3 regions of the Kitasatospora sp. NPDC040550 genome follow, and region 1 is predicted to be linked to each of the others. Evidence: riboswitches for the same ligand, from Rfam matches in the RefSeq annotation. Region 1 holds a riboswitch; each other region holds the start of a gene.

Region 1 (7,045 bases):
TTCGCCGCCCGGGTGATCAGCGCCGCATCGGCCCCGGCCGCGCTGCAGTGCTCCCTCACCCGCTCCCGCCGCCCCGCGTACGCATCCGCCATGCGTCGAGCCTACGAACCCCCGGCCCGAACCGCCCGCCGAGCACCCCCGAGGGATGCGCCGACACCCCACTGCGCCCCGCGCGACCCTGCTCACCCCCTGCCGCCCGCCGTCACCTCCCCTCCGGGTCGAGCAGGCCCCGGCGGTAGGCCCGGACGAGGTTCTGCGGGACGAGCAGCTCCCGACCGTTCAGGGTGATCGGGACGAGCTTCGGGCCGGTCGCCTTCCACTGGGCGCGGCGGTGCCGGGTGTTGCTGCGCGAGGTCCTGCGCTTGGGGACTGCCATCGGGGCTCCTTGTCGGGTGGTGCCGGGCCTTCGGGTGCTGCCGGAGGCGTACGGGGTCGGTCAGAGGCGGACGGGGTCGAGGAGGTCCCGGAAGCCGTCTGGGAGGGCCTTCCAGCCGGTTTCGCCGGCGGCGAGTTCGGCGTCGGTGAGCAGGCAGGAGTCGAGCAGTTCGGTGAGGCCGTCGACGTCCAGCCCCGCCGCGGTGAAGCTGAGCTGCTGCACCCGGTCCCCGTGCACGGGGTGCCAGTCGAGGGCGGCCGCGGCGCGGCGGGCCGGCGGGTAGCGGTCCCAGGCGGCGTCGGACAGGGCGGTCAGCCAGGGGCCGCACTCCTCGACCGCGAGATTGGCCCCGGCCGCGTCCCAGGCGAGCATCAGGTCGGGCCGGTTGGCCAGCCAGAACCGGCCGCGGCTGCGCTGGGCGGCCGGGACGAGCAGTTCGAGGGCCCGGTGCAGCCGTTCCGGATGCAGCGGGCGGCGGCGCTCCCAGACCAGGGTGCTCACCCCGGCCTCGTCGCTCTCCTGGGGGAGCAGCGCGATCGCCGGGTTGATGCGGTCGCGCGCGGCGGCCACGTCGAAGCCGCCGAGGGCGGCCCGGGTGAGCGCGCCGGTGCCGAGCCGGACCACCCGGGCGGTCGGGTGGAGCTGGCGCAGCAGCGCGAGCCCCGGCGCGTGCGCGGTGGCGCGCGGCACGGCGAGCGTGGTGGCGTACTCGACCTGGTGGGCGAGCGCCTCGGCGCGGGTGCGTTCGTCCCGAGCGGCGGTGTGCTGCCCGTGCTCCACCAGCTCGTCGGGGACGGAGAGTTCGCCGATCAGTCGGTCCGGGTCGACGGCGGCGACCACGCCCGCGAGTTCGATCGCCGCCGCCAGGGGGCGGCCGTCCACCTCGCCCCCGGCGAGCACCTCGACCGCGGGGTGCGGGTCGCTGCCGCCCCAGAGTTCGACCACCGCGAGCCCGTACCGGCCGCCGTCGGCGAGTTCCAGCAGCCGGGGCAGCAGGTCCTCGCGCAGGGCGCAGCACGGGCAGTCGTTCACCAGCGGGCCCGACCCGGTGTCGAAGGCCCCGCCGGCGTCCCGCAGTTCGCGGTGGACCAGGCCGCGCGAGGCGTCCCGCAGGTCGTGCCGCAGCACCACGGCGTCCACCGCGGCGGCCGTCAACTCCTGGACGGCGGCGTGGCGTTCGTCCGGGTGCAGCCCGGCGACCACCACCACCGGGAGCCTGGTGCCGTCCATGCCGCTCACCAGCTCGCCTTGCGCACGCCCGGCAGGTGTCCGGCGTGGGCGTGGACGCGCAGGTTGACCCGGGAGAGGCCGAAGGCGCGCAGGTAGCCGCGCGGCCGGCCGTCGACGGCGTCGCGGTTGCGGACCCTGGTGGGGCTCGCGTCGCGGGGCTGGCGGGCGAGTTCGGCCTGGGCGGCGGCGCGCTCGGCCGGGGCGGTGCCGGGGTGGGCGATGATCCGCTTGAGTTCGGCCCGGCGCTCGGCGTAGCGGGCGACGGTCGCGCGCCGCTGCTCGTTCTTGGCGATCTTGCTCTGCTTGGCCATCAGACCTTCTCCCCGCGGGCGCGGATGCGGGCGACGGCGGCCTCGACGCCGATCGTGTCGACGGTCTTGATCCCCTTGGCGCTCAGCACCAGCCGGACGTACCGGCCCTCGCCGGGCAGCCAGTAGCGCTTGCGCTGGATGTTGGGGTCGAAGCGGCGCGGGGTGCGGCGGTGCGAGTGCGAGATCGCGTTGCCGAAGCCGGGCCGGCGGCCGGTGAGCTGGCAGTGGGCGGACATGGGTGCTCCCTGGCGTCCGGGAATGGGCAGGACGGAGGTCACGTTACACCAGATGAAAATGACATCCATTTCGGTGTACGGTTCCGATCCAGCCCCGCGAACCCCGCACCACGTGGCCCCGGGACCGCGACGGCCCAGGAGCCCGAGACCCCAGGAGGACGCCCGATGGCCCGCAGCGAACTGCGCCCCGTGATCAAGCTCCGCTCCACCGCCGGCACCGGCTTCACGTACCTGACCCGCAAGAACCGCCGGAACGACCCGGACCGGATGGTCCTGCGCAAGTACGACCCGGTCGCGGGCCGGCACGTCGACTTCCGCGAAGAGCGCTGACCGCACCCACCCCTCGGAGGAGCCCCGCCATGAAGCCCGGAATCCACCCCGCCTACCGCCCGGTCGTCTTCCGCGACAAGGTCGGCGGCCTCGCCTTCCTCACCCGCTCGACGGTCACCGGCGACCGCACCGTCGAGTGGGAGGACGGCAACACCTACCCGGTGATCGACGTGGAGATCTCCTCGGCGAGCCACCCCTTCTACACCGGCCAGTCCCGGGTGCTCGACACCGCCGGCCGGGTCGAGCAGTTCCGCCGCCGCTACGGCGACCGGCACTGACGACGGAACGCGAACGGCGCCTCCCCGGCTCGGGGAGGCGCCGTTGTCGGCGTCGGGTGCCCGGTGGTCACCGCACGGCCGGCGCGCGGGGTGGCGAAGGAGCGGCTGCGTCCGGTCCAGGTGGCCGGCGCCGGGCTCGCCGTGGCGGGCACCCTGCTGCTCGCGGCAGCGTGACCCCGACCGCTACCCGCTGCTGCGCTACTGCTGCTGCTGCGCGGGCGTCCAGCGCTTCTCGACGCCCGCCAGCTTCCAGTACCCGATGGCGATCGCCCACACCACCACGAACAGCCCGGCGATCGCGTAGCCGACGTTGTCCAGCGAGATGTCCGCGATGAACCCGGTCACCGGGTCGGTCAGGTCGAGCTTCTCGTGCAGCACGCCGACCAGCTCGATGGTGCCGATGATGAAGGCCACCGCGATCGACAGCCCGGTGATGGTCAGGTTGTAGTACACCTTGCGCACCGGGTTGGAGAAGGCCCACTGGTACGCGAAGTTCATGAACGTCCCGTCCAGGGTGTCGAACAGGCTCATCCCGGCCGCGAACAGCAGCGGCAGGCAGACGATCGCGTACCAGGGCAGCCCGGCCGCCGCGCCCGAACCGGCCATCACCATCAGGGTGACCTCGGTCGCGGTGTCGAAGCCCAGGCCCAGCACCATGCCGACCGGGAACATCTGCCCGGGCCGGGTGATCGAGCGGGTCGCCCGGTTCAGGATCCGGGCCATGAAGCCGCGCGAGTCGAGGTGCGCCTCCAGCTCCGACTCGTCGAACTGCCCGGCCCGCATCGAGCGGAACACCTTGAGGATGCCGAGCAGCGCCGCCAGGTTGAGCGCGCCGATCAGGTAGAGGAAGGCGCCGGAGGCCGTGGTGCCGACCAGCCCGAGCCACTTGTGGGTGGCCGAGTCGTCGTCCATCAGCGTGTTCGCCAGCTGGGCGCCGCCCGCCACCAGGGCGGCCATGACGACCACCATCGAGGAGTGGCCCAGGGCGAACCAGAAACCGACCGAGACCGGCCGCTTGCCGTCCGCCATCAGCTTGCGGGTGGTGTTGTCGATCACCGCGATGTGGTCGGCGTCGAAGGCGTGCCGCATGCCGAGGGTGTAGGCGGTGATGCCCAGGCCCACCCCGAAGACCTGGGTGCCGACGGCGTAGTTGTGCGGCGCGACCAGGAAGACGAGGGTCCCGAAGGCCACCACGTGCATGGCCAGGATCACCCCCATCAACCCGGCGGTCCGGAGGGTGTCCTCGCGCTTCCACCGGAAGGTGGGCAGGACGGAGGGGGCGGGGCCCGCCTCGGCGGGCGCGGCGGTTTCGGGCAGGGTCATCTTCGGTTCACGCTCCAGCACCTCGTGGAATGACTTCGTGAGATGCCGTGGCCGGTCTCCTGGCTTACGGGGCTTCCGGACCCGCCTTCCCAGGTGCACGAAGCACCCAGTGGCACGTGGATCCGGACGACTGTCCCCCGATCACAGTGGCGAGGGCCGCTCCGGAATGGGACCTGTTGAGGGTCCGTCACCGGTCTTCCCGAGCACCACGGCGGGGAACACCGTAGGGGCAGGACCGCACCCTCGCAAGGTTGCGCACCTGTGCAGGTGTCCAGGATCACAGGTCGTGAGCTGCCAGAATGTCCGCATGCATCTCGTACCGGCCGACCGCGCGGGCCACCGCACCATCGACGGACACCGGGTCTGCGAGGCCATCGCCGCCATCGGGGACACCGCCCACGTCCGGACCTGGGCCGAGCGGTTCTCCCTGCTCTCCGACCCCGGCCGGCTCGCCCTGCTGCTCGCCCTCCACCGGGCCGGCCCGCTCGCCGTCAGCGACCTGGCGGTCGCCACCGGCATGCGCGACCCGGCCGTCTCCCAGGCCCTGCGACTGCTCCGCACGGCGGGCGTGGTCACCGGCGACAAGGACGGACGCGTGGTGCGCTACCGGCTCGTGGACGACGCCATGCGCCCCCTCCTCGACGAGTGCGCCGCCGCCGACCACGAGGAGCCCGCCGCGGCGGCGGGCTGACCGACACTCGGCAAACCACGCCGGGGGCGCGGCGGGATGAGTACGATCACGATGTGCCGTCCCACCCCCACGTCCGGCCAGCCGACCGCTGGAACACCCGCCCGGTCAAGGCCCGCGTGCTGGCGGTCGCCCGCACCCTCACCTCGGCGACCCGGGTCCTGGACGTCCTCACCCTGCTCGACCCGGACGGCATCGAGCGGTACTTCACCGTCAACCCCGGCTCCGCCTTCGCCGACCGCGCCCTGGACGAGTACCTCCACGGCCTGCCCGGCTACACCGTGCTGGACTGGGAGGACGCCGTCCGCCACCGCTTCGACCTGGCCGTCGCCTGCGCCGTCCACGCCTCCATGCACCGGCTGGACGCCCGTCTGGTCGTCCTCCCGCACGGCGCCGGCTACAACCGCCTGGTCACCGAGTCCACCGGCGACGCGGTCAGCTCCGCCGGCCTCTCCCGCAACGAACTCACCCACCACGGAAGGGTGTTCGTCGACGTCCTCGGCCTCTCCCACCCCGAACAGCTGGACCGGCTGCGGAGCTCCTGCCCCGAGGCCCTGGACGTCGCCGAGGTCGTCGGCGACCCGTGCTTCGACCGGATCCTGCGCAGCCGACGCTCCCGCGACGGCTACCGCGCCGCCCTCGGCGCCGTCGACGGCCGCCGGCTCGTCGTCGTCGACTCCACCTGGAGCGAGCACTCGTTATTCGGCCGTCACCCCGACCTGCCGCAGCGGCTGGTCCGCCAACTGCCCGCCGACGAGTACGCGGTGGCCGTCGTCCTGCACCCCAACATCTGGAGCCGGCACGACCCGGCGGCCCTGCTCGACGACGCCCGGCGGATGGGCCTGCGCCTCGTCCCGCCCCACCAGGGCTGGCAGGCCGCACTCGTCGCCGCCGACTTCATGATCGGCGACCACGGCTCGGTCTCCTTCTACGGCGCCGCCCTGAAACGGCCCACGATGATCGTCGCCACCGGCGCCGCCGAACTCGACCCGCGCTCCCCCAGCTACGCCTTCGGCCAGGCCGCGCCCGCGCTCGACCCCGACGGCGACCTCGCCGCCCAGCTCGAACTGGCCCTGGTGCGAGCCCAGGACGACCACACCGACCTGACCGCCATCACCGACCGCTCGCTCGCCCACCGCGGCGAATCCGCCCGGCTGCTGCGCCCCCTGCTGTACTCCTTCCTCGACGGCCTCGACGAACCCGCCGGTGAACCCGTCCTGCCGCCCTACCCCAGGCCCGCACCCCAACCCGCCGGCGCCGAGCGGCCCAGCGCGTACGACGTCGAGGGCAAGAGCGAGGGGACGGAGGTCAGCCTGCGGCGCTACCCCTTCCACCCCGACGACCACACCCCGCGCGGCTTCCACGCCCTCACCGACGAGCACCCGGGCGACGCGCTTCGGTACACCGCCGAGGTCCTCGCCCGCACCGAGGCCAGGGCCGAACGCCCCGCCGTCGACTGGCTCGCCGAGACCGCCCTCGAACTGCCCGGCCTCGCCGTCGCGGTGGCCGCCCTCGGGCCGGCCCGGCACCTGCTCCGGTTGCCCGGCGGCCGACTCCTCGAAGCCCACGCCGAACGCGACTTCGGCGGCCCCGACCCCGTCCTCGACCCCCTGCTGCTCGGCTCCGCCGTCGCCTGCTGGCTCTCCGACGGCGGCGACCCGGCCGGCCTGCCCGAGCACGGCCTCACCGTCCGCACCGGCCGGCACTGCACCCGGGTCGCCTTCACCGCCGGGCCCTAGCCGGCCAGCTCCCGCAGCCGGGCCCGGCTCCGCTCCGCCAGCTCCGGGTCGTCCAGTTCCTCGGCGAGGGCGAGCAGCAGGGTGTGTGCCTGGGCCTCCTTCGGGTACGCCTTGCGCTCCTCGGCCCGCCGGACGCAGTCGCCCGCGTCCGCGACGGCCAGGTCGAGCCGGCCGAGCGCGCGGTGGGCCCGGGCGCGGACCAGCGGCAGCTTCATCAGCATGTCCCGGTCGTCCGTGTCCACGGCCCGGGCACCGGCCTCCGCGAGCACGGCCAGCGCCTCCTCCGGGCGGCCGTCGGCGATCAGGGCCTGCGCCAGGTTGTAGCTCTGCACGATCTCGCCGTGGGCATCGCCGCGGTTCTCCTCCAGCGCCAGCGTGAACCTCTCGACGGCGTCGCCGGGCCGGCCGTCGGCCAGGCACAGCAGGCCGTCCGTCTCGTACAGCACGCCCACCACCTGACGGTCGGCCACCAGCGGCACCTGCTCGGTGGCGAGCGCCAACTGCTCGGCGGCGAGCCGGAAGTCCTGGCGCTCG
Region 2 (7,045 bases), on a different contig from region 1:
ACAGAGCACCCGGTCGAAGGACTTGACGCCGGATCCGGGATAGGGCTCGTGGAAGGACATGCCGACGATCCCGGCCGGGGCCCCGCCGTTGTCCGGCAGTTCGGTGGTGCTGCCGTCGCAGTTCTGCTGGACACCGGCGCCGTCGTAGGTGCCGTCGTCGGCGCGCGGGTGCCCGGACCAGACAGCGGTCATCAGGTCGACGGCGTCGTCGGTGTACTGCCAGCCGGTGCGGCAGGTGGGCCAGCGGCCGGCCGAGTAGGAGCGCGGGTTGCCGACGCCCCAGGCGTTCTGGCCGTAGCCGGGGCCGAGGTCGGTCTCCAGGAAGCCGGGCAGCCGGCCGGTGATGTCGGCGGCCTTCTTGTAGTAGTAGCCGACCTGCTTGGTGCCCCGGTAGTCGCCGTACTCCGGGTTGTTGCGCTCGTTGTGCGCCTCGACGTGCTGGCCGATCACCGTGCCGCCGCTGTGCCCGGTACGGGCCTGGGCCTCCAGGTCCGCGAGGAACTGCTGGACGGCGCGGGCGTTCGGCGAGGCCTGCGGGTCCCGGGCCAGCAGGTCCCGGCCCACGTCCGGCGGCAGGGTCCGGCCGGGGGCGCCGACCGACACGGGGACCCGGACGGGCAGTCCGGCACCGGTCCGGTCGTCGCGGTCCAGCAGCGCGAGGCTGCCGGCGGCGACCACGATGCCGGCCGCGGCCAGGACGGCCGGCTTACCGCGCAGGGCTCTGGGCAGGGCCACGACCGCTCCTCCGGTTTCTCGCCGGCGCCGACCCCCACGGACGCAACCGGAACACGCGTACGAATGACTCCGACGAGAGCCTGCCACACTCCCCCGGTCCCGGCGAACGGGTCCGCCGGGGCCGGGGTGTCGCAGCGGGTCAGCCGGTCGCGGCGGCCGTCGGCGTGCCCTGCGAACCCGGCGTGGCCGAGCCCGCTGCCTTGGCCCGCTGGAGCAGCTGGGCCTTCACGTGCTCGGCGAACCCGGAGGACGCCGCGGTCGCGGTGGCATCGGGGGCGTTGCCGCCCTTCGCCGAGCCCTCGACGGTGAAGTAGGCGTACCGGCCCAGGCTGCTGTGCGTGCCGGTGCAGCCGGGGTTGGCGCAGAACGCCGGGGCGCCCGGCGCGGGCAGGCCCTTGAGCTGCCCGGCGTAGTTCTTCATCGCCGTCTCGGCCTGGATCTTGTGGTCGAAGACCGCGACGCCGACGGTCACCGCGCTGTCGCCGGAGACGTACGTCGCCCGGAGCACCTTCTGGCAGCCCTGGTCCCCGAGGACCTTGCCGAGCCCGCCGGTGGTGGAGTTGCCGTCCCAGCAGGGCTGGTCCAGCGCGACCACGGTCCGGTTCCAGGACGCGCCATTGACCGTCACCTGCAGCGCGGAGAACAGCGCCCCCGCGTCCTGCGGAGCCGGGTCGGTGGCGACCTCCCAGATCGGCTTCGACGGGTCGTCCGGCTGCCCGCCCTGGGTCGCGCCGCCGGTCGACGGGCCGGGGGTCGGCTTGCCCGAGGCGGACACGGACGCGACCGCACCGCCACCGCGCTTGCCCGGGTCGTCCTTCTTGCCGAACAGCAGCACTCCGCCCGTGACCAGACCGCCCACCAGGACGACGGCCACCGCGCCGCCGATGATCTTCACCCGGCGCTTGCGCCTGCCATCGGCCTCGTTGCGGTCCGCCAGCGCCGCCCAGTCCGGCTCGACGCGCTGCGGCGGAACCGGCTGCTGAGGCGCGACCGGCTGCTGCGGGGGAACCGACTGCTGCGGGGGCTGCTGCCACTGCGGCTGCGGAGCCGGCGGCTGAACCGGCTGGGGCACCGGCTGGGGCACCGGCGGGACGGGCTGGGAGAACGGCTGCGCGGCCGGCGCCACCGGTCCGTACGAGGCCGGCGGCGGGCCGAACCCACCGCCCGGCGGCGGCACCGGACCCGGCCCCACCGGCTGCTGATTCTGCGCGCCCCCCGACCCGGCGGGAGGCGTCCCCTGCGGCCCGTGCCCAGGTACACCAGTTCCGTCGCTCATGCGCCCAGATCGTAGGGCATCACCCCCACCGTCCCTCGGCCCGGTGACCGTTCCGTATCGAAACCAGGACGCCCGGCGCGCCGGCCCCGGGTGTCCGGCACCCGGATCCGGGGCGTCCGGCGGGCGTCCGCGACACGTCCGGAGCGTGCTTCCGGGCCTCGGACGACCACGAACCGCCAGTGGCCCGGGCACAACCCGTCATCGCGACAACACACCACGCCGTACTACATGTGGTGTCGCATCGAGGAGACACCACTACATGTATGCTCGCTTCTGCTGTCGATGCAGGGGAACCCGGTGGGAATCCGGGACTGCCCCGCAGCGGTGTGCGGGCGGCTCCAGCAGCCGTACCGCGAGTCCGAGTACCTGCCGAACAGCGTGCGCCACGGCCCTCCCGCAGAGGCCGCGCCAAGCACCAGCACCACCCCTCCGGGCCTCGCGGGCGGGCCGGGGAGACACCTCGCGCGACGCTTTCCGCGTTCGCGCCGTGCTCCCCTGCCCAGATCGGCCCGGGTGACCCCGATCACCGCCGCACGATCGCCGCCAGGAGAGAGCGCCTTGACCACCGCTGCCTCAGTCACCCTGCCCGCCCAGGGCTCCGGTACCGCCTTCACCGACCCGACGGTCTCCGACCCCGGCGGTGCTCTCCTGCGGCTGCTCACCGACCGCAGCGCCGACCTCACCGAGGTCGACCCCGGCCATGTCGCCGCCGCCGCGCTGCGCGGCCGCCACGCCGGCTCGGACTTCGCCGAGCTGCGCGGGCTGGCCGTGGACGCCGCCGCGTCGATGATCGCCGAGGACCCCCAGTACTCGAAGCTGGCCGCCCGCCTGCTCGCCCTGGAGATCGTCGACGAGGCGAACAGCCAGGGCTCGGTCTCCTTCTCCGCCTCGATCGCCGTCGGCCACGCCGAGGGCCTGATCGGCGACACCACCGCGGCCTTCGTCGCCAAGCACGCCGACGCCCTGAACGCGCTCGTCGACACCGAGGGCGACGACCGCTTCGAGTACTTCGGCCTGCGCACCGTCCAGTCCCGCTACCTGCTGCGCCACCCGATCACCCGCAAGGTCATCGAGACCCCGCAGCACTTCCTGCTCCGCGTCGCCTGCGGCCTGGCGGTCGGCGACACCGAGCAGTCCGTGCGCGAGGTGTCCGAGCTGTACGGCCTGATGAGCCGCCTGGAGTACCTCACCTCCTCGCCGACGCTCTTCAACTCCGGCACCCGGCACCCGCAGATGTCCAGCTGCTACCTGCTGGACTCCCCGCTGGACAACCTGGACTCGATCTACAACCGCTACGCGCAGATCGCCCGCCTCTCCAAGCACGCCGGCGGCATCGGCCTGTCCTACTCGCGCATCCGCTCGCGCGGCAGCCTGATCCGCGGCACCAACGGCAAGTCCAACGGCATCGTCCCGTTCCTGCGCACCCTCGACTCCTCGGTCGCCGCCGTCAACCAGGGCGGCCGCCGCAAGGGCGCGGCCTGCGTCTACCTGGAGACCTGGCACGCCGACATCGAGGAGTTCCTGGAGCTCCGCGACAACACCGGTGAGGAGGCGCGCCGCACCCACAACCTCAACCTGGCCCACTGGATCCCGGACGAGTTCATGCGCCGCGTGAACGCCAACGCCGACTGGTCGCTGTTCTCCCCCGCCGACGTCCCCGAGCTGGTCGACCTGTGGGGCGCCGACTTCGACGAGGCCTACCGCAAGGCCGAGCTGGCCGGCAAGGCCGTCCGCACCATCCCGGCGCAGACCCTCTACGCCCGCATGATGCGCACCCTCGCGCAGACCGGCAACGGCTGGATGACCTTCAAGGACGCCTCCAACCGCGCCGCCAACCAGACCGCGCTGCCCGGCCGCACGGTGCACTCCTCCAACCTGTGCACCGAGATCCTGGAGGTCACGGACGACTCCGAGACCGCCGTCTGCAACCTGGGTTCGGTCAACCTCGGCGCGCACGTCGCCCCCGGTGCCACGGCCGACGACCTGCTCGGCGCCATGGACTGGGAGCGCCTCGACGCCACCGTCCGCACCGCCGTGACCTTCCTCGACCGCGTGGTGGACATCAACTTCTACCCGACCACCGAGGCCGGCACCTCCAACTCCCGCTGGCGGCCGGTCGGCCTCGGCGTGATGGGCCTCCAGGACGTCTTCTTCAAGCTGCGGATCGACTTCGACTCCGCCGAGGCCGCCCGCCTGTCCACGCTGATCGCCGAGCGCATCATGCTCACCGCGTACGAGCGCTCCGCCGACCTGGCCGAGCAGCTCGGCCGCCACGAGGCCTACGGCGAGACCCGCGCCGCCCGCGGCGAGCTGCACATCGACCACTTCCCGAGCGCCGCCCCGGAGTGGACCGACCGCTGGACGGCGCTGCGCGCCCGCATCGCCGAGACCGGCCTGCGCAACTCGCTGCTGCTCGCGATCGCCCCGACCGCGACCATCGCCTCCATCGCCGGCGTCTACGAGTGCATCGAGCCGCAGGTGTCCAACCTGTTCAAGCGCGAGACCCTCTCCGGCGAGTTCCTCCAGGTCAACCCGTACCTGGTGCGCGAGCTCAAGGAGCTCGGCGTCTGGGACCAGCAGACCCGCGACGCCCTGCGCGACGCCAACGGCTCCGTCCAGGAGCTCGGTTGGCTGCCGGAGCAGGTCCGGTCGCTGTACCGCACCGCGTGGGAGCTGCCGCAGCGCGCCCTCATCGACCTGGCCGCGGCCCGCATGCCGTACCTGGACCAGAGCCAGTCGCTGAACCTCTTCATGGCCGCGCCGACCATCGGCAAGCTCAGCTCGATGTACGCCTACGCGTGGAAGGTCGGTCTCAAGACCACCTACTACCTGCGCTCGCGCCCCGCGACCCGGATCGCCCAGGCCGCCTCCGGCGCCGCCCGCGCCGCCGCGCCCGTGCCGGTCAACACCCCGACCCTCACCCCCGAGGAAGAGGCCGCGCTGGCCTGCTCCCTGGAGAACCCCGAGTCCTGCGAGGCCTGCCAGTAATGACTGCCGACGACCGCAAGATGCTGCTCGACCCCGGCTTCGAGCTGACCCTGCGCCCGATGCGGTACCCGTCGTTCTACGACCGCTACCGCGACGCGATCAAGAACACCTGGACCGTCGAAGAGGTGGACCTGCACTCGGACGTCGCCGACCTGGCGAAGCTGAGTGAGGGCGAGCGCCACATGATCGGCCGGCTGGTGGCGTTCTTCGCGACCGGCGACTCGATCGTCGCCAACAACGTGGTGCTGAGCCTCTACAAGCACATCAACTCCCCGGAGGCGCGGCTGTACCTGTCGCGCCAGCTGTTCGAGGAGGCCGTGCACGTCCAGTTCTACCTGACGCTGCTGGACACCTACCTTCCGGACCCGGAGGACCGCAACGCGGCCTTCGCCGCGGTGGAGAACATCCCCTCCATCCACCAGAAGGCCCAGTTCTGCTTCAAGTACATGAACGCGGTCGACCACATCGACTCGCTGCAGACCAAGGAAGACCGGCGGGCCTTCCTGCTCAACCTGATCTGCTTCGCGGCGTGCGTCGAGGGCCTGTTCTTCTACGGCGCCTTCGCGTACGTGTACTGGTTCCGGAGCCGCGGCCTGCTGCACGGCCTGGCCACCGGCACCAACTGGGTGTTCCGCGACGAGTCCATGCACATGGACTTCGCGTTCTCCGTGGTCGACACCGTCCGCGAGGAGGAGCCCGACCTCTTCGACGACGAGATGGCCAAGCAGGTCACCGAGATGCTGGAGGAGGCCGTCGAGGCCGAGCTCCAGTTCGCCCAGGACCTGTGCGGCGACGGCCTGCCCGGCATGAACACCGCCTCGATGCGCGAGTACCTCCAGGCCGTCGCGGACCAGCGCCTCGCCCGCCTGGGCATGCCGATCCGCTACGGGTCGACCAACCCGTTCGGCTTCATGGAGCTCCAGAACGTCCAGGAGCTGACCAACTTCTTCGAGCGCCGCGTGTCGGCGTACCAGGTCGCGGTCGAGGGTTCCGTCTCCTTCGACGACGACTTCTAGGTCGATATCGTTCAGCACACAGCGGAGCTGCCGTCATGGCGGCTCCGCTGTGTGATATCCGGTGTTCAGGTGTTCAGGTGTTCAGGTGTTCAGGTGTTCAGGGGGAGTAGCACAGGCATGCCCAAGCTCCAACAGCGTGTGATCGACGGCCCGTTCGGCCCGATACAGATCAGCCACGACCGCTGGCCGTCCGTCGTAGCGCGCGTCCAGGGGGCCGGGATCCCCGCCGTCACGGTGGTCCCCGACCGCGACCACGGCGCCATGAACATGGGCGGGCACCCCATCCCGACCAGCCGGGCCCGCAACCGCACGCGGACGGCTGTCGTCGGCGACCGCACCTACGAACTGCGGCCCAGGGGCCTGCGTCGGGCGGAGCTGCGCCGCAACGGCACCCTCATCGCCCACGCCCGGGGCACGTTCCGGTCGTACGCCCCGGGACGTACGATCCCCGGCCTCGACGCCAAGGTCACCTGGTCCCGAGGCATCGACCCGACGGACGTCGCGGTCGGCCAGGCCATGGTCCTGGGCTTCGGCGCCGGCGCCCCGGGCATCATCCTGCGGACCATCTTCTTCTGGTACGACAACCTCAGCTGAGAGAGCAGGGGTGCCCCGCACGGCCACAGCCCGCGCGGGGCACCCCTGTTGTTTCAGTCGGCCGAAAACTCCCCGCCCTTGACCCCCGCGAGGAACGAGGCCCAGGCCTCAGCCGCGAACAACAGCGCCGGCCCATCCGGGTCCTTCGAGTCCCGCACCGGCACAAGGCCGAGCACACCGTCAGCCACCTCAACACAGTCGCCGCCCTGCCCGCTGTAACTGCTCTTACGCCACACCAACATGCTTACCTCTCTACCGCTTAGCGATGCTCCTGCCCTACCCGAGCGATCATGTCGAGACTGTCAGCAGGGCTCAAGGCGATCGACCGAAGCGAATCGAAGATCAGCGTGTAGTCCTCAGTCTCCGCCGGCGTCTCCATGTAAAGCGTCCCCGTTCGATGTTCGACGCACACGACGTCCGAGTACGTCGGCACAGG
Region 3 (7,045 bases), on a different contig from region 1:
AGCGCGTCGTCCGGACTGTGCAGCACCAGGGTCGGGACCCGCAGGTCCGCACCCTCCGCCAAGCGGGAGAAGTCCGCCAGGTCGACGCCCGTACGGCCCTCCGCCGCCAGCGCGCCGAGCTCGGCGGAGACCCCGGTGAAACCCGCCCGGGCGGCGTCCCGACGGGCGGCCGCGGGCAGGTCCAGGACCGGCGAATCCAGCACGATCCCACTGATCGCGTGCGCCCAGGCCGACCGCGCCGCCGTCTGCAGCACCGTCGTCGCACCCACCGACCAGCCGTACAGGATCACCCGGCCCGCACCGTGGTCCAGGGCCAGCCGCACCGCCGACTCGACGTCCCGCCACTCCGTCTCGCCGAAGTGGCTGTAGCCGTCCGGGGAGGCCGGAGCCCCCTCGTCGCCGCGGTAGGTGACCACCAGCGCCGGCAGGCCCAGACGGTGCAGCGCCGGCAGCACCGGAAGAGCCTGCCCGCGGTCCGCCTCCGGGCCGTGGACCAGAACCACCCAGGTGCCGCGCTTGCCACCGATCAGCCAGACCGGCAGCGGGCCCAGCTCGCCGTCGGCCACCGTGTCGGTGAAGGCCAGACCGAGCGCCGAGGTCGGATCGCCCAGGTACACGCGCGGAGTGAAACGGACCTCGGTGCCCGGCGTCAGCGTGCCCCGGTCCGCCCGGACCAGCCGCCGGGTGACGCCCTGCGCGTCACTGTGCAGGACCTCCTCCACCACCGCGTGCCCGCCGTCCGCCCACTCCACCGCCCAGCGGCCGGGCTGCAGGCTCTCCGGACGCCGACTGAACGTCACCCGCCCCGCCGCCAGGCTCTGCACCAGCACCGGCCCCGAATCCGGACCGACGGCGCCCGGGCCCGCACCCGGACGGACCATCCGCTCGGAGGCCCGACGGCCCACGACCAGGACGGCGGCCCCGGCAGCGGCACCGGTGGCGGCCGCCACGACGGCTGCGGTTCTCCAACGCATATCGATCCCCGCTCTGTTCACGGACCCGGACGGTGTTCGAGGACCAGTCCACAAGGGCCCTGGCGGGGCGGCCACCGGGCTGGGCCGTCTGGGGGGCCGCTGCGCGGGGGCTTTGGTGTGGGGGTGGGCTTTCGGGAGGGTGGGTGGGTCCGGGGGCGGTTCCGGGGGTGGGTGCTCCGGGGGCTGGATGATTTTCCGACCGCCGACCCTGTGGGTGGGGTGCTGGGCGCCGTTGGCGGTCGGAAAATCACCCGTCACGCCCCTTTCCGCACCCACCCCCTCCACCGCCCCCTCCCGCAGCGCGTCCCTCTCGCCTGGGGCGGGTGAGGGGTAGGTGGGGGGTTGATGTGGGTGGGTCGGTTGGGGGTGGTGTGGGTGGGGTGGTGTGGGTGGTGTGGTCAGACGGGGAGGGTGGGGTGGTGGGTGCTGAGGAGGTGCCAGAAGCGGGGGGTGAGGGGTGGGGTGGGGGTGGTGGGTTGGGTGGTGGTGCCCCAGTGGGAGGGGATGTGGTGTTCCTGGTGGAGGACGGGGAGGACGGCGGCGAGGTCGGGTTCGGGGACGGGGACGAGGCGGGCGATCGGGCGGAGGTGGGGTTGCCAGCGTCCGGCCACGCATTGGCGGAGCAGGGTGTCGAGGGCCTCGCGGCGGCCGGTGGCCTCGATCAGTTCGGTGAGGCGCAGGCCGAGGACCTGGGCGAGGGCGTGGGTCTGGTCCGGGTCGCCGTCCCAGTGGCCGGTCAGTTCGGCCTGACGGTAGGTGGGCAGGGGGATGCCGACCCGTTCGGCGACGGTCTCCGGGGGGAGTTCCCGGGCGATGCGGTGGTCGCGCAGGCTGACGGGGTGGCCGGGCATCAGGGCGGCGGCCGGGCACCAGAGGGCGCGGGCCAGGGCGATGAACTCGGTCTCGCCGGGGCGCAGCACGCCGTCCTCCCAGGCGAGGATGTGGCCGGGTAGCAGCCGGACGCCGTGTGCGGCCATGCCCTCGGCGACCTGCTCGGGGGTCAGCCCGAGGCCGGTTCGGTGGGCCCGGGCGGCGTCCGGCGAGAACGGCACCGGGGTGGGGGCGGCGACGGGGGGCTTTCTGCGGCGCATGGCCGAACCGTAGGCGTGGCCTGCGGCGCGGCCCCAGCCGCCGAACGCACGAAGCGGGGGCGCCGGGCCCTTCGTGGGGCTGGGCGATCGCACAGGGCGGGGGCGGGTGCGCCGTGTGACCAACCCCTCCGTGACCTCGGTTGACTCCCGGTTCGGGCGCGTGATGGGATCCTGGGGCCAAACGGAGGCATGGAGAGGAAGCCGGTGCGAGTCCGGCGCGGTCCCGCCACTGTCACCGGGGAGCACGCTCGGAAAGTGCCACGGCGGCCCGTCAGGGGCCGTTGGAAGGCCCGGGGGTGCGTCGGACCCGGAAGCCAGGAGACTCTCGCCCCCGGTACGTCGATCCAGGGCGCGGACCCTGAGTGAGGACACCCACGCGATGCAGGCTGCCCCGCCCGGTTGGATTCCCAGCTTTTCGTTGTTGTGCGCCCGCTGACCCGGGCCGCTGCCTTCGCGGTGGGCGCCGTCGCGGGCTACGCCTTCGACGCCCGGTACGCCGACCCGCGCCGCGGGCACCCCGTCGCCCTGTTCGGCACGGCCGCGGGGCGGCTGGAGCGGCGGCTGTGGCGCGACGACCGCGCCGCCGGTGCCGGGTACACCGCGGTGTGCGTGGGCGCGGTCGCGGCCGGCGCGCTCGCCCTGGACCATACGGTCGGGCGCCGCCCGCTGGGCCGGGCCGCGTTGGCGGCGGCGGCGACCTGGACGGTGCTCGGTGGCACCTCGCTGACCCGGGAGGCCCGGACCGTCGGACGCTCGCTGGCCGCGGGCGACCTGACGGCGGCCCGGGAGCGGCTGCCGCACCTGTGCGGCCGGGATCCGAGCGCCTTGGACGGGCAGCAGATCGCCCGGGCGGTGGTCGAGTCGGTGGCCGAGAACACCGCCGACGCGGTGGTGAACGCGCTGGTCTGGGGCGCCCTGGCCGGTACCCCGGGCCTGTTGGCCTTCCGCGCGGTGAACACCCTGGACGCCATGGTGGGCCACCGCTCGCCCCGCTACGCCCGCTTCGGTTGGGCCTCGGCCCGGCTGGACGACGTGGCGGGCTGGCCGGGTGCCCGGCTGACGGCCCTGCTGACGGTGGCCGCCGCGCCCGAACCCCGGACCGCGTGGCGGGTCTGGCGCCGGGACGGCTCCGCACACCCGAGCCCGAACGCGGGCCAGGCCGAGTCGGCCTTCGCGGGGGCGGTCGGGGTCCGGCTGGGTGGGACGTTGCAGTACGGGGAGCGGGTGGAGCACCGGCCTGTCCTGGGTGCGGAGTTGCGGCCGGTGACGGTGGACGACATCGAGCGGGCCTGCACGCTGTCCCGGCGGGTGGGCGCGCTGGCGCTGGGTACGACGGTCGCGGGGCACGTCCTGCTGCGGGTGCTGATGAGGAAGAAGGGTGGGGCATGAGCGAGCGCAGCGAGGTCATCATCGGAAGGTGCGCATGGTGCGAGGCGCCTGGCGAGCGTAGCGAGGCGGTCGCATGAGCGAGCGCAGCGAGGTCATCATCGGAAGGTGCGCATGGTGCGAAGCGCCTGCCGAGCGTAGCGAGGCGGTCGCATGAGCAACGCACTGCTGGTCGCGGGGACGACCTCGGACGCGGGCAAGAGCGTGGTGACGGCCGGGATCTGCCGCTGGCTGGCCCGCCAGGGCGTGCGGGTGGCGCCGTTCAAGGCGCAGAACATGTCGCTGAACTCCTTCGTCACCGCCGACGGCGCCGAGATCGGCCGCGCCCAGGCGATGCAGGCGCAGGCCGCCCGGGTGGAGCCGGAGGCGGCGATGAACCCGGTGCTGTTGAAGCCGGGCGCGGACGGCCGCAGCCAGGTGGTGCTGCTCGGCAGGCCGGTGGCCGAGGTGGGCGCGCTGGACTACCGGGAGCGCAAGCCCGTCCTGCTGGAGCGGGCGCTGGAGTGCCTGGCCGATCTGCGCGCCCGCTACGACGTGGTGGTGTGCGAGGGCGCCGGCTCTCCCGCCGAGATCAACCTGCGGGACCGGGACATCGCCAACATGGGCCTGGCCACGGCCGCCGCGCTGCCGGTGGTGGTGGTCGGGGACATCGACCGCGGCGGGGTGTTCGCGGCGATGTACGGGACGCTGGCGCTGCTGTCGGCGGAGGACCAACGGCACGTGGCCGGCTGGTTCGTCAACAAGTTCCGCGGCGATGCCCGGCTGCTGGCGCCCGGGCTGGAGATGCTGCACGAGCTGACCGGCCGTCCGGTGCTGGGCACGCTGCCGATGCTGCCGGGCCTGTGGCTGGACGCCGAGGACTCGCTGGACCTGTCCACCGTGGTGGACCGGGTGGACGGGCGCGGGCCGCTGGGGGCGGACGTGCTGCGGGTCGCCGTGGTGCGCTTCCCTCGGCTGTCGAACTTCACCGACCTGGACGCGCTGGCCCAGGAGCCGGGCGTGCTGGTGCGCTGGGCGACCCGGCCGGAGGAGCTGGCCGACGCCGACCTGGTGGTGCTGCCCGGTACCCGGGCGACCGTGGCGGACCTCGCCTGGCTGCGCGAGCGCGGCCTGGAGCCGGCGCTCAAGGCGCGGGCGGCGGCCGGACTGCCGGTGCTCGGGGTGTGCGGCGGCTACCAGATGCTGGCGCACTCGATCGAGGACGAGGTGGAGTCGAAGGCGGGTCTCGTCGACGGGCTCGGCCTGCTGCCGACCCGGGTGCGCTTCGGTGTCGGGAAGGTGCTGGCGCGGCCGGTCGGCGAGGCGTACGGGCAGCGGGTCGAGGGGTACGAGATCCACCACGGGGTGGTGGCCGTGGAGGGGGGTGTTCCCTTCTTGGACGGCTGCCGGGTCGGATCGGTCTGGGGCACCACCTGGCACGGCGCGCTGGAGAACGACGGCTTCCGCCGTGAACTCCTGCGCGAGGTCGCCGACTTGGCGGGCCGGGCGTTCGTGCCGGCGCCGGACACCTCGTTCGCCGTGGCGCGCGAGGCCCGGTTGGACCGGCTGGGCGACCTGATCGAGGAGCACGCGGACACCGACGCGCTGTGGAAGCTGATCGAGGGCGGGGTGCCGGCGGCCGGATCGCTGCCGTTCCTCCTGCCCGGAGCACCTGGGAGTGACGTATGAGTGAGGTCCGCTATCCGTTCACCGCGATCGTCGGGATGGCCGACCTGCGGCTCGGGCTGCTGCTGAACGCGGTCTCCCCGGCCGTGGGCGGCGTGCTGGTGCGCGGCGAGAAGGGCACCGCCAAGTCGACCATGGTGCGCGCGCTGGCCGGGCTGCTGCCCGCCATCGCCGTCGTGGACGACTGCCGGTTCGCCTGCGACCCGGCCGGGCCGGACCCGCAGTGCCCGGACGGGCCGCACGGCGCCGTCGAGAGTCACGAACGGCCCTCCCAGCTGGTCGAGTTGCCGGTCGGCGTGGCCGAGGACCGGATCGTCGGCTCGCTCGACCTGGAGCGCGCGCTGGCCGAGGGTGTCAAGGCGTACGAGCCCGGGCTGCTCGCCAAGGCGCACCGCGGCGTGCTGTACATCGACGAGGTGAACCTGCTCCAGGACCATGTGGTGGACCTGCTGCTGGACGCCGCCGCGATGGGCCGCTCGTACGTCGAGCGCGAGGGCGTGTCGGTGCGGCACGCGGCGCGGTTCCTGCTGGTCGGCACCATGAACCCGGAGGAGGGCGAGCTGCGGCCGCAGCTGCTCGACCGCTTCGGCCTGACCGTCGAGATCGCCGCCACCCGGGAGCCGGTCGAGCGCGCCGAGGTGGTCCGGCGCCGGCTCGCCTACGACGCCGATCCGGCCGGGTTCGCCGAGCGGTTCGCGGCGGAGGAGCGGGAGCTCGCCGAACACATCACCGTGGCGCGGGAGTTGCTCCCGAAGGTCGAGTTGACGGATGTGGCGCTGCGTCAGATCACGGCGGTGTGTGCCGCGTTCGAGGTGGACGGGCTGCGCGCGGACATCGTGATGGCCCGCACCGCGGTCGCGCTGGCCGCCTGGGCCGGGCGGACGGAGGTGCTGGAGGAGGACGTCCGCAAGGCCGCCCAGCTCGCCCTGCCGCACCGGCGCCGGCGCAACCCCTTCGACGCCCCCGGGCTGGACGAGGAGCAGCTGGACCGCACCCTGGAGGAGCACGCCCAGCCGGAGGAGCCGGAGCCGGAGGACGACGGGCCGGAGCCCGGGGGCGACGGCCCGGACGGGGGCGGTGACGGTGGCCCGGGTGACGGTGGCCCCGACGGCGGTGGCGCGCCCGAGCCGGCCGACGGGGCGGCCCCGGAGCCCGCGGCCACGGACACCGAGGTGCCCGAGCCGCAGCCCGTACCGGCCCAACAGCCCTCCCCCGCGCGGGAGTCGGCGCCGGTCGCGGCCGGGGACCCGTACCGGACGCGGCTGTTCACCGTGCAGGGCACCGGCCACGGCGCCCAGGGCCGCCGCTCCCCCGCCGAGACCACCGGCGGGCACACCGTCCGGGCCCGCCGCCCGCAGGGCACGCTGAGCCGGCTGCACCTGACCGCGACCCTCCAGGCCGCCGCGCCGCACCAGGTGGCGCGCGGCCGGGCCGGCCGGGCGCTGGTGCTGCACAAGGACGACTTCCGCGAGCAGGTGCGCCAGGGGCGGGAGTCCAACCTGGTGCTGTTCGTGGTGGACGCCTCCGGCTCGATGGCCGCCCGGCAGCGGATGACCGCCGTCAAGGGCGCGGTGCTGTCGCTGCTGATGGACGCCTACCAGCGCCGGGACAAGATCGGCATGATCACCTTCCGCGGCGCGGACGCCGAACTGGCGCTGCCGCCCACCTCCTCGGTGGAGGTCGGCGCCGCCCGGCTGGAGACCCTGCCCACCGGCGGGCGCACCCCGCTGGCGGCCGGCCTGCTGCGCGCCCACGAGGTACTGCGGGTCGAGCGGCTGCGCGACCCGAACCGGCGCCCGCTGCTGGTCGTGGTGACCGACGGCCGGGCCACCGGCGGGCGGGACGCGCTCGCCCGCTCCCAGCGGGCGGCCACCCTGTTCGCCGCCCAGGGCACCGCGAGCGTGGTGCTGGACTGCGAGTCCGGGCCGG

What was found. Region 1 has a riboswitch for cobalamin ahead of nicT (Nickel transporter NicT). Riboswitches for the same ligand answer to the same signal wherever they lie in the genome.
Region 2: another riboswitch for cobalamin. It lies ahead of ACZ58X_RS13490 (ribonucleoside-diphosphate reductase subunit alpha); the one in region 1 lies ahead of nicT (Nickel transporter NicT).
Region 3: another riboswitch for cobalamin. It lies ahead of ACZ58X_RS08470 (cobalamin biosynthesis protein); the one in region 1 lies ahead of nicT (Nickel transporter NicT).

What each region holds. Positions count from the first base shown of each region.
Region 1 covers NZ_JBVIWC010000009.1:62,660-69,704, forward strand. Annotated here, with positions in the region: gene ACZ58X_RS15575 (M24 family metallopeptidase) at 1-92, opposite strand, end outside; gene rpmF (50S ribosomal protein L32) at 203-376, opposite strand; gene ACZ58X_RS15585 (CobW family GTP-binding protein) at 437-1,606, opposite strand; gene rpsN (30S ribosomal protein S14) at 1,612-1,917, opposite strand; gene rpmB (50S ribosomal protein L28) at 1,917-2,153, opposite strand; gene rpmG (50S ribosomal protein L33) at 2,319-2,483, shown strand; gene ACZ58X_RS15605 (type B 50S ribosomal protein L31) at 2,513-2,761, shown strand; gene nicT (Nickel transporter NicT) at 2,960-4,084, opposite strand; cobalamin riboswitch at 4,117-4,310, opposite strand; gene ACZ58X_RS15615 (ArsR/SmtB family transcription factor) at 4,392-4,775, shown strand; gene ACZ58X_RS15620 (hypothetical protein) at 4,829-6,511, shown strand; gene ACZ58X_RS15625 (AAA family ATPase) at 6,508-7,045, opposite strand, start outside.
Region 2 covers NZ_JBVIWC010000007.1:248,004-255,048, forward strand. Annotated here, with positions in the region: gene ACZ58X_RS13480 (glycoside hydrolase family 26 protein) at 1-735, opposite strand, end outside; gene ACZ58X_RS13485 (hypothetical protein) at 875-1,807, opposite strand; cobalamin riboswitch at 2,259-2,399, shown strand; gene ACZ58X_RS13490 (ribonucleoside-diphosphate reductase subunit alpha) at 2,594-4,999, shown strand; gene ACZ58X_RS13495 (ribonucleotide-diphosphate reductase subunit beta) at 4,999-6,015, shown strand; gene ACZ58X_RS13500 (hypothetical protein) at 6,133-6,609, shown strand; gene ACZ58X_RS13505 (DUF397 domain-containing protein) at 6,663-6,851, opposite strand; gene ACZ58X_RS13510 (helix-turn-helix domain-containing protein) at 6,869-7,045, opposite strand, start outside.
Region 3 covers NZ_JBVIWC010000004.1:153,210-160,254, reverse strand. Annotated here, with positions in the region: gene ACZ58X_RS08480 (alpha/beta hydrolase family protein) at 1-974, opposite strand, end outside; gene ACZ58X_RS08475 (helix-turn-helix domain-containing protein) at 1,373-2,065, opposite strand; cobalamin riboswitch at 2,261-2,389, shown strand; gene ACZ58X_RS08470 (cobalamin biosynthesis protein) at 2,489-3,454, shown strand; gene ACZ58X_RS08465 (cobyric acid synthase) at 3,605-5,119, shown strand; gene ACZ58X_RS08460 (putative cobaltochelatase) at 5,116-7,045, shown strand, end outside.